Regions from separate parts of the Metabacillus sp. cB07 genome, predicted to be linked through region 2. Evidence: riboswitches for the same ligand, from Rfam matches in the RefSeq annotation. Region 2 holds a riboswitch; the other holds the start of a gene.

Region 1 (4,428 bases), 1.9 Mb from region 2:
CCCTCCTCCCGGCAAAAGCCCAAAATCAAATTTTGCCCATAAAAAAACAGCAAACGCATATGCGCTTACTGTTGTTCTTTTTTAAAATAGGTCCAGCCGTCTTCCTGATAAACCTTGCCTGCTTTCATGAGTGAGCCGAGCGCACGCTTGAATGCACCTTTGCTCATGTTGAAGCGTTCTTTGATGTCATCCGGGTCGCTCTTGTCAAAGAAGGGCATGGCTCCTCCTCTTTCTTCCATGTAATCGCAGATCACTTGTGCATCTTCATCCAATGCCTCATGTTTGAACGGAAGGAGAGAAACGTTAAGGGTGCCATCTTCTTTCACATCAACAACTCGTCCTATTACAAGTTCGCCAAGACGCGGCTCTCTTTTGCGCTGGGAGGAGTGGATGAATCCTTTGTAGCCTTCTTCAGTTATGATGAAAGTTCCTGCAATGATGATTCGGTAGACTCTTCCTGTAACGGCCTGATTGTTCCGGACTCCTTCAGCCGGGACGATGTTTTCCTGCATGACATCTTCCGTTGCAAGCTTTGTGAAAAATCTTCCGTTTTTCGTCACTTTCAGGGAACAGTAGAGTTTGTCGCCTTCTTTTGGCCATACACTGACGTAAGCCGGGAGAATATCGTTGTCGACAAGTGCATCTTTTGAAAGGCCAATGTCGACGAATGCCCCCATGTCTTCCCTGACACTGACTACTTCCACCCATCCGAACCGGTCTTCTGATATCGTCGGCTTTTTCATCGTTGCCGCTAGGCGGTCTTCATGGTCAACAATCAGATACACTTCAACCTCGTCCAATTCTTCAATCGGTTCAGTGATTTCCGTTTTGTGAAGCAGCACTCGGTCTTCTCCATCTGTTAAATAATATCCGTAATCTACTTTTTCATCTATTTTAAGCGTCATAAACGTTCCGGGATTCATTTGTTCGTTCCTTCCTTTGCAGCTGAACTGCCGTTAGTTGTTATATCATGTACATTCTACTATAATCTAAGGATAATACAAACTTTTGGGAGGATTCTTATGGCCAAGGACAGTTCGTTTGATATTGTGTCGAAGGTGGATATGCCTGAGGTAACAAATGCCATCACGATGACGATGAAAGAGATCGGTACACGCTATGATTTTAAAGGAAGCAAAAGCAGCATTACGCTTGAAAAAGAGGAGCTTGTTTTAGTTTCTGATGATGAGTTTAAAATGGATCAGCTGAAGGATGTTTTCATTTCAAAACTGATCAAGCGCAACGTGGCGACGCGCAATATTGACTATGGAAAAATTGAAGGCGCATCAGGCGGGACCATCCGCCAGCGTGCAAAGCTTGTCCAGGGTATTGATAAGGACAATGCGAAAAAGATTAACGCGATCATAAAAAATGCAGGACTTAAAGTGAAAACACAGGTTCAGGATGATCAAGTCCGTGTTACCGGCAAAAGCAAAGACGACCTGCAGCAGGTGATTGCAGCTGTCCGCGGTGCGGATCTGCCGATCGATGTTCAGTTCATTAATTTCAGATAAACGCTTGGACCCAGCAGTTTTTCCTGCTGGGTCTTTTTTTATCCGGACTGGGATAAGAATTCCTCATCAATTCAGAAAACTTTTACTTTTCGCACTTGAATCTCCCGAAAAAAACATGTAAATTAGATATAATATCATTTAGCCAATTTCATATTTTTGATTCTTATCTAGAGAAGCTGAGGGACTGGCCCGTCGAAGCTTCAGCAACCTGGCGCAATCCAAGGTGCTAATTCCAGCGATGCATCCATCGGACGATAAGAAGAAGCCGCGCATACTCAAAAGTCTTCTTCTTGGAAGGCTTTTTTCTTTTTTCCATTATCAGCTGTATTTTAGGAGGTTTATAGCTTTGGCACTTTTAACTGACTTGCAGACAAAAATTCTGATCGGGGACGGAGCAATGGGCACCTTGCTTTATTCCCACGGTGTGGACCGGTGTTTTGAAGAACTGAACCTGTCAAAACCGGATGACATTCTGAATGTTCATAAGGCGTATCTTGATGCCGGCGCTGATGTCATTCAGACAAATACGTACGGGGCCAATTATATCAAGCTGTCCAGATACGGGCTTGAAGATGAGGTGCGCGCCATTAACCGCAAGGCTGTGCAAATTGCAAAGCAAGCTGCGGAAGGCACCTCAGCTTATGTTCTCGGCACAATCGGCGGGGTCCGTGCTTTTAAAAAGGGGGCTTATTCGCCAGAAGACCTGCGGCGAAATTTCAGGGAGCAGCTTTATCTTCTGCTGAACGAAGAACCGGACGGCCTCCTGCTTGAAACGTATTATGATCTTGAAGAAATGAAGACGGTTCTCGAGATTGCAAGAAAAGAAACTGACTTGCCGATCATAACGAACATTTCCCTCCATGAAATCGGCGTTCTCCAGGACGGCACTCCTCTTTCTGACGGTCTGTCCCAGCTTGAGGAACTCGGGGCGAATGTTGTCGGGCTGAACTGCAGGCTTGGGCCGTATCATATGCTCTCATCTCTGGAGGAAGTTCCTCTTCCAGAAAAGGCCTTCCTGTCCGTTTATCCAAACAGCAGCCTCCCGACCATTGAGGAAGGCAGACTTGTTTACGGATCCGGTGAAAAATACTTCGCTGAAAGCGCACTTGCTTTTAGAAACCAGGGTGCGAGATTAATAGGAGGCTGCTGCGGAACGACTCCTGATCATATCAGGGCAATGGCTTCTGCTCTTAAAGGACTGCCTCCGGTGACTGAAAAGAAGGTGAAAGCAAGGAAAGAAGAAATCTCTATTGCCTCAGCTGCAGAGAGAAAGTATCCTCCGCTGCAGGATATTGTCAAAGAAAAACGCTCCATCATTGTAGAGCTTGACCCGCCGAAGAAGCTCGGGATTGATAAATTTTTGAAAGGAGCAAAGGCCCTGCAGGAGGCTGGAATCGATGCCTTAACACTTGCGGATAATTCCCTTGCTTCACCAAGAATCAGCAATGCAGCCATGGGATCCATTGTCCAGCAGACTCACGGGATTCGCTCACTGATTCATATCACCTGCAGAGACCGCAACTTAATCGGACTGCAGTCACATTTAATGGGGCTCCACACTCTTGGCTTAACAGATGTTTTAGCCATAACAGGAGATCCGTCCAAAATCGGGGATTTCCCGGGGGCAACTTCTGTTTATGACCTTTCTTCCTTTGATTTGATCAGTCTGATTAAGCAATTTAATGACGGGCTTTCTTACTCAGGAAAACCGCTTGGCGAAAAGACGAACTTCTCTGTAGCCGCCGCCTTTAACCCAAATGTAAAGTATCTTGATAAAGCCGTTAAAAGGCTCGAGAAAAAAATCGCGTGCGGGGCTGATTATTTTATCTCCCAGCCGATCTATTCCGAAAAACAGCTGATTGATGTCTATGAAGAAACAAAACACTTAACTGTACCCGTCTATATCGGCATTATGCCGCTCACAAGCAGCCGGAATGCTGAATTTATTCATAATGAGATACCTGGCATCACCCTCTCTGACAGCATCCGTGAAAAAATGGCCAATGCCGGAGATGATAAGGAAAAATCCTATCAGGAGGGTCTGGCCATTGCCAAAAACCTGATTGATGCTGCGTTTGATCTGTTCAACGGCATTTACTTGATCACACCGTTTTTGAATTATGAACTGACAGTGGAACTAACGAATTATATCCATAAAAAAGAGTCTGAGGCCACCGAAAGGAAGATTACGCATGTCTGATATAAGAAAACAGCTTGAGAAAAAAATCCTCGTTCTTGACGGGGCGATGGGCACCATGATTCAGGACGCCAATCTTTCTGCAGATGACTTCGGCGGAGAACCTTATGAAGGGTGCAACGAATATTTGACTATAACTGCACCTGAGGTCATTCAATCGATCCATGAAGCTTATCTTGAGGCAAAAGCAGATATTATTGAGACAAATACGTTCGGGGCTACGAAAATCGTCCTGGATGAATACGATCTTGGACACCTTGCCTTTGAACTGAATAAAAAAGCGGCTGAAATTGCGAAAAGAGCAGCTGAAAAATACTCAACACCCGAATGGCCCCGCTTTGTAGCAGGTTCAATGGGACCGACAACAAAAACGCTCTCTGTTACGGGAGGAGCCACATTTGACGAACTGATTGAGAACTATGAAGAACAGACACTGGGACTGCTTGCAGGCGGAGCCGATCTGCTTCTCCTTGAAACGAGCCAGGACCTGCTGAATGTAAAAGCCGGCTTTTTAGGCATCAAGCGTGCGTTTGAGAAGACCGGAAAAGAAATTCCCCTTATGGTATCAGGCACGATTGAGCCAATGGGCACGACTCTTGCCGGCCAGGACATTGAAGCTTTCTTTATTTCTCTTGAACATATGCAGCCTCTTTCTGTCGGCCTGAACTGTGCGACAGGACCTGAGTTTATGACAGACCATATCAGGACGCTGTCTGG
Region 2 (4,428 bases):
ATAAGCTCTCTGTACTCCGTTTTCTTTGATTGACTGTAATCAACAACACCTGCAAAACCGCACATTTTTTTCCCTCCAGCTTCTTGTCTGTCTGTGAAACGACAGAATCTGCCGGAAAGTTGCATAATTTTACAAAAAGACGGACTTTTTTAATTGACGGAAAGCCTTCAGGAGCTTCTTCACCATCTGGCTGGCACGAGTTGTTCCGTTTAGTGCCCTTCAAATGCTGCTCCTCCGACTGAAGGGCACAACCCATCCGTTTTTGTGACCTTCAGCTTCCTCTCCACCGACTGAAGGGCACAACCCATCCGCTTTTGTGACCTTCAGCTTCTTCTTCACCGACTGAAGGGCACGATCCATCCGCTTTTGTGACCTTCAGCTTCTTCTTCACCGACTGAAGGGCACGATCCATCCGCTTTTGTGACCTTCAGCTTCTTCTTCACTATGTGAAGGGCACAATCCATCCGCTTTTGTTACTTTCAGCTCCTTCTTCACTAGGTGAAGGGCACAATCCATCCGCTTTTGTGACCTTCAGCACCTTCTCCACCGACTGAAGGGCACTATCCATCCGCTTTTGTGACCTTCAGCACCTTCTCCACCGACTGAAGGGCACTATCCATCCGCTTTTGTGACCTTCTGCTTCTTCTTCACCGACTGAAGGGCACAATCCATCCGCTTTTGTGACCTTCAGCTTCTTCTTCACCGACTGAAGGGCACAACCCATCCGTTTTTGTGACCTTCTGCTTCTTCTTCACCGACTGAAGGGCACAATTTCCCGCCTTTTAAAAATCAATAAGACACTTTCTTTCCACAAAACAAAAAAAGATGAAACCGGCCAAAAGGCAGATTCCATCTTTTATCGATTTTATCGGTTTAACGCTTGCTCTTTAAGCACTTCAGCTTTGTCCGTTCTTTCCCATGGAAGGTCAAGATCGTTGCGGCCGAAGTGACCGTAAGCAGCCGTTTGTTTGTAAATTGGACGGCGAAGGTTCAGCATGTTGATGATGCCTGCTGGACGAAGGTCGAAGTTCTCGCGGACAACGTCTACCAGCACATCTTCTTTTACTTTACCTGTTTCAAATGTGTCAATTGCAATAGAAACCGGCTGTGCAACACCGATGGCGTAAGCAAGCTGAACTTCACACTTGTCAGCAAGGCCTGCAGCTACAATGTTTTTGGCAACGTAGCGCGCTGCATATGCTGCTGAGCGGTCAACTTTTGTAGGATCCTTGCCTGAGAATGCGCCGCCTCCGTGGCGAGCGTAGCCTCCATAAGTGTCAACGATGATTTTGCGGCCAGTCAGACCAGCATCGCCTTGAGGTCCGCCGATAACAAAGCGTCCAGTCGGATTGATGAAATACTTTGTATCTTCATCAATTAATTCCTTCGGAACAACCGGGTTAATGACATGCTCTTTTACATTGCGCTGAATTTGCTCAAGTGAGATCTCAGGATGATGCTGAGTTGAAATGACAATTGTGTCAATGCGCACAGGCTTGTCATTTTCATCGTATTCAACCGTTACCTGAGTTTTTCCATCCGGACGAAGGTAAGGAAGAATGTCTTCTTTACGCACTTCAGTCAGGCGGCGGGAAAGCTTGTGAGCCAGTGAAATTGGAAGAGGCATAAGCTCTTTCGTTTCATTGTTCGCATATCCGAACATAAGACCCTGGTCACCTGCACCAATTGCATCGATTTGCTCGTCAGTCATTTTTCCTTCGCGGGCTTCAAGCGCCTGGTCAACACCCATGGCGATGTCAGCTGATTGCTCGTCGATGGAAGTAAGTACTGCACAAGTTTCAGCATCGAAACCGTATTTTGCACGAGTGTAGCCAATTTCCTTAACTGTTTCACGGACAATTTTAGGAATGTCTACATAAGTAGAAGTTGTGATTTCACCGGCAACAAGCACAAGACCTGTTGTTACAGATGTTTCGCAGGCTACACGGGCATTTGCATCTTTTTCAAGAATTGCATCGAGAATCGAATCAGAGATCTGGTCGCAGATTTTATCAGGATGACCTTCAGTTACTGACTCTGAAGTAAACAGACGACGTTGTTTAGTCATTAAAGTTTTCCTCCTCAAAAGGTAGATGATACGGAACTCATTCCCTTTCATATTTTGACCATTCGGCAAAATATTTCAGTTGGCATGTTTTAGGAGAATCCACGAGTACATTCAGGCAAAATATCATTAAAAATAAAAAATCCTTTCCCGCGAGGAAAGGTTATTTACTGAATTCGCAGCCTTTCGCTCTTATCGATCAAGGGCTTTCGCCTTGCATCAGGTTAGCACCTTTGCTTTTCAAATTCACTCAGGGCATTCTGATCTGAAATGAATTTTTCCGGTAAAGCAGGTTGCTGGGTTTCACAGGGCCTGTCCCTCCACCAGCTCGGGATAAGAGAATCCGTTCAAGGTCATATGATAGCGCACTTTTCATGCAGGTGTCAACAAAAAATGACAAGGTTTTTATGTTCCTTTTTTTTACTCTCTCTTCTTCTTTTCCACCAAAAGATGCGTACGAAACACTTCTATTATATATGTATCATTTTCATGGAAAACAAAGCTTAATTTGTTCCATTTTGTAATTTTGCACGTAGAATAAGTTAAATAGTATAGACTATTTATTTTAATGTGTTATACTAATTAACAAGAGCAGGATGAAACTATAGATAAAAATCCGAAATATAGGTAAAGGATGGGTATGGGATGAATTCAATCGAAATCACAAACGAGCTTGAAGTATTACTTAATGGGGAAAATGCATTTCATAACTTATCGGTTCCAGTTCTTGTTGAGAAGGTTCTGGAGCGAAAAGAAGGCGTTTTAACATCAACGGGAGCCGTACGTGCGACTACAGGCACATATACAGGCCGTTCACCTAAGGATAAATTCATTGTAAACGAAAAATCCACAGAAGACAAAATTGAATGGGGATCTGTGAACCAGCCATTTTCTGAAGCGGCATTTGAAAAGCTGTACTTAAAAGTTCTCTCATACTTAAAAGACCGCAATGAACTATTTGTTTTTAAAGGATTTGCAGGCGCTGATACGAAATACCGGCTTCCGATTCAGGTTGTAAACGAGTTTGCATGGCACAACTTGTTTGCCCAGCAGCTTTTTATCCAGCCAGGAAGTCCAGATGAGCTTGTTCAGCATACAAATCCATTTACAATCGTTTCTGCACCGAATTTCAAAGCAGACCCTGCTGTTGACGGAACAAATTCCGAAACATTCATTATTGTCTCTTTTGAAAAAAGAACGATTTTAATTGGCGGTACGGAATATGCAGGCGAAATGAAGAAATCGATTTTTTCTGTTATGAACTACCTTCTGCCTGAGAGCGGCATTCTGCCGATGCACTGCTCGGCTAACGTTGGCCAGGAGGGAGATGTCGCCCTTTTCTTCGGACTTTCAGGAACAGGAAAGACAACGCTTTCTGCTGACCCGAAACGAAAACTGATCGGCGATGACGAGCACGGCTGGTCAAATGCGGGTGTTTTTAATATCGAGGGAGGCTGTTATGCCAAGTGCATCAACCTCACAAGAGAAAAAGAACCGCAAATCTTTGATGCGATCCGATTTGGATCTGTTTTGGAAAATGTGGTCCTAGATGACGATACAAGAGCGGCCGATTATGATGATACATTCTTCACTGAAAATACAAGAGCAGCTTACCCGCTTGAAGCAATGGACAATATTGTGATGCCGAGCATTGCCGGACATCCTCATACAATCGTCTTTTTGACAGCTGATGCATTCGGAGTTCTGCCGCCAATCAGCAAACTGACGAAAGAACAGGCAATGTACCATTTCCTTAGCGGCTATACAAGCAAGCTTGCCGGAACAGAGCGCGGCATTACATCACCGCAGGCTACGTTCTCAACATGCTTTGGCTCGCCATTCCTTCCGCTTCCGGCTACCGTTTATGCGGAAATGCTCGGACGCAAAATCGATGAGCACGGTGCCAATGTGTTCCTTGTAAACACGGGATGGACCGGCGGTGAGTACGGTACAGGGCAGCGTATGAAGCTTAAATATACGCGTGCAATGGTACAGTCTGCCCTTGAAGGAGAGCTTGACAGCGTTGAGACAGTAACCGATGCAAACTTCGGCCTGCAAATTCCAATTCATGTACCGGGCGTGCCTGATGAAGTGCTCCAGCCGGTGAAGACATGGGACAGCACGGAAGCCTATAACGCTAAGGCGCAGGAGCTTGCTGGACAATTCAAACAAAACTTCAAAAAGTTCAAGAACGTTTCAGCTGATATTGAAACGCTTGGCGGACCTACAGTCTAAGAACAAAAGCGCAAGCGCCTTGGTCAGATCCGATAGGCAGATAAGAATCCGTCAAAAAAGTCCGGTTTTGACTTTTTTGACGGATTTGTTCTGACAGAGGATCTAGGCGCTGGAGCTGGACGATGATA

What was found. Region 2 has a riboswitch for S-adenosylmethionine ahead of metK (methionine adenosyltransferase). Riboswitches for the same ligand answer to the same signal wherever they lie in the genome.
Region 1: it holds a riboswitch for S-adenosylmethionine, as region 2 does, so the genes downstream of both, JOJ89_RS04800 (bifunctional homocysteine S-methyltransferase/methylenetetrahydrofolate reductase) here and metK (methionine adenosyltransferase) in region 2, are expected to answer to the same signal.

Annotation. Positions count from the first base shown of each region.
Region 1 is NZ_CP069296.1:962,788-967,215, reverse strand. It holds gene JOJ89_RS04810 (CvfB family protein) at 66-923, opposite strand; gene JOJ89_RS04805 (YajQ family cyclic di-GMP-binding protein) at 1,023-1,514, shown strand; SAM riboswitch class I at 1,675-1,775, shown strand; gene JOJ89_RS04800 (bifunctional homocysteine S-methyltransferase/methylenetetrahydrofolate reductase) at 1,861-3,714, shown strand; gene metH (methionine synthase) at 3,707-4,428, shown strand, end outside.
Region 2 is NZ_CP069296.1:3,216,330-3,220,757, forward strand. It holds gene asnB (asparagine synthase (glutamine-hydrolyzing)) at 1-65, opposite strand, end outside; gene metK (methionine adenosyltransferase) at 866-2,068, opposite strand; SAM riboswitch class I at 2,255-2,405, opposite strand; gene pckA (phosphoenolpyruvate carboxykinase (ATP)) at 2,711-4,300, shown strand.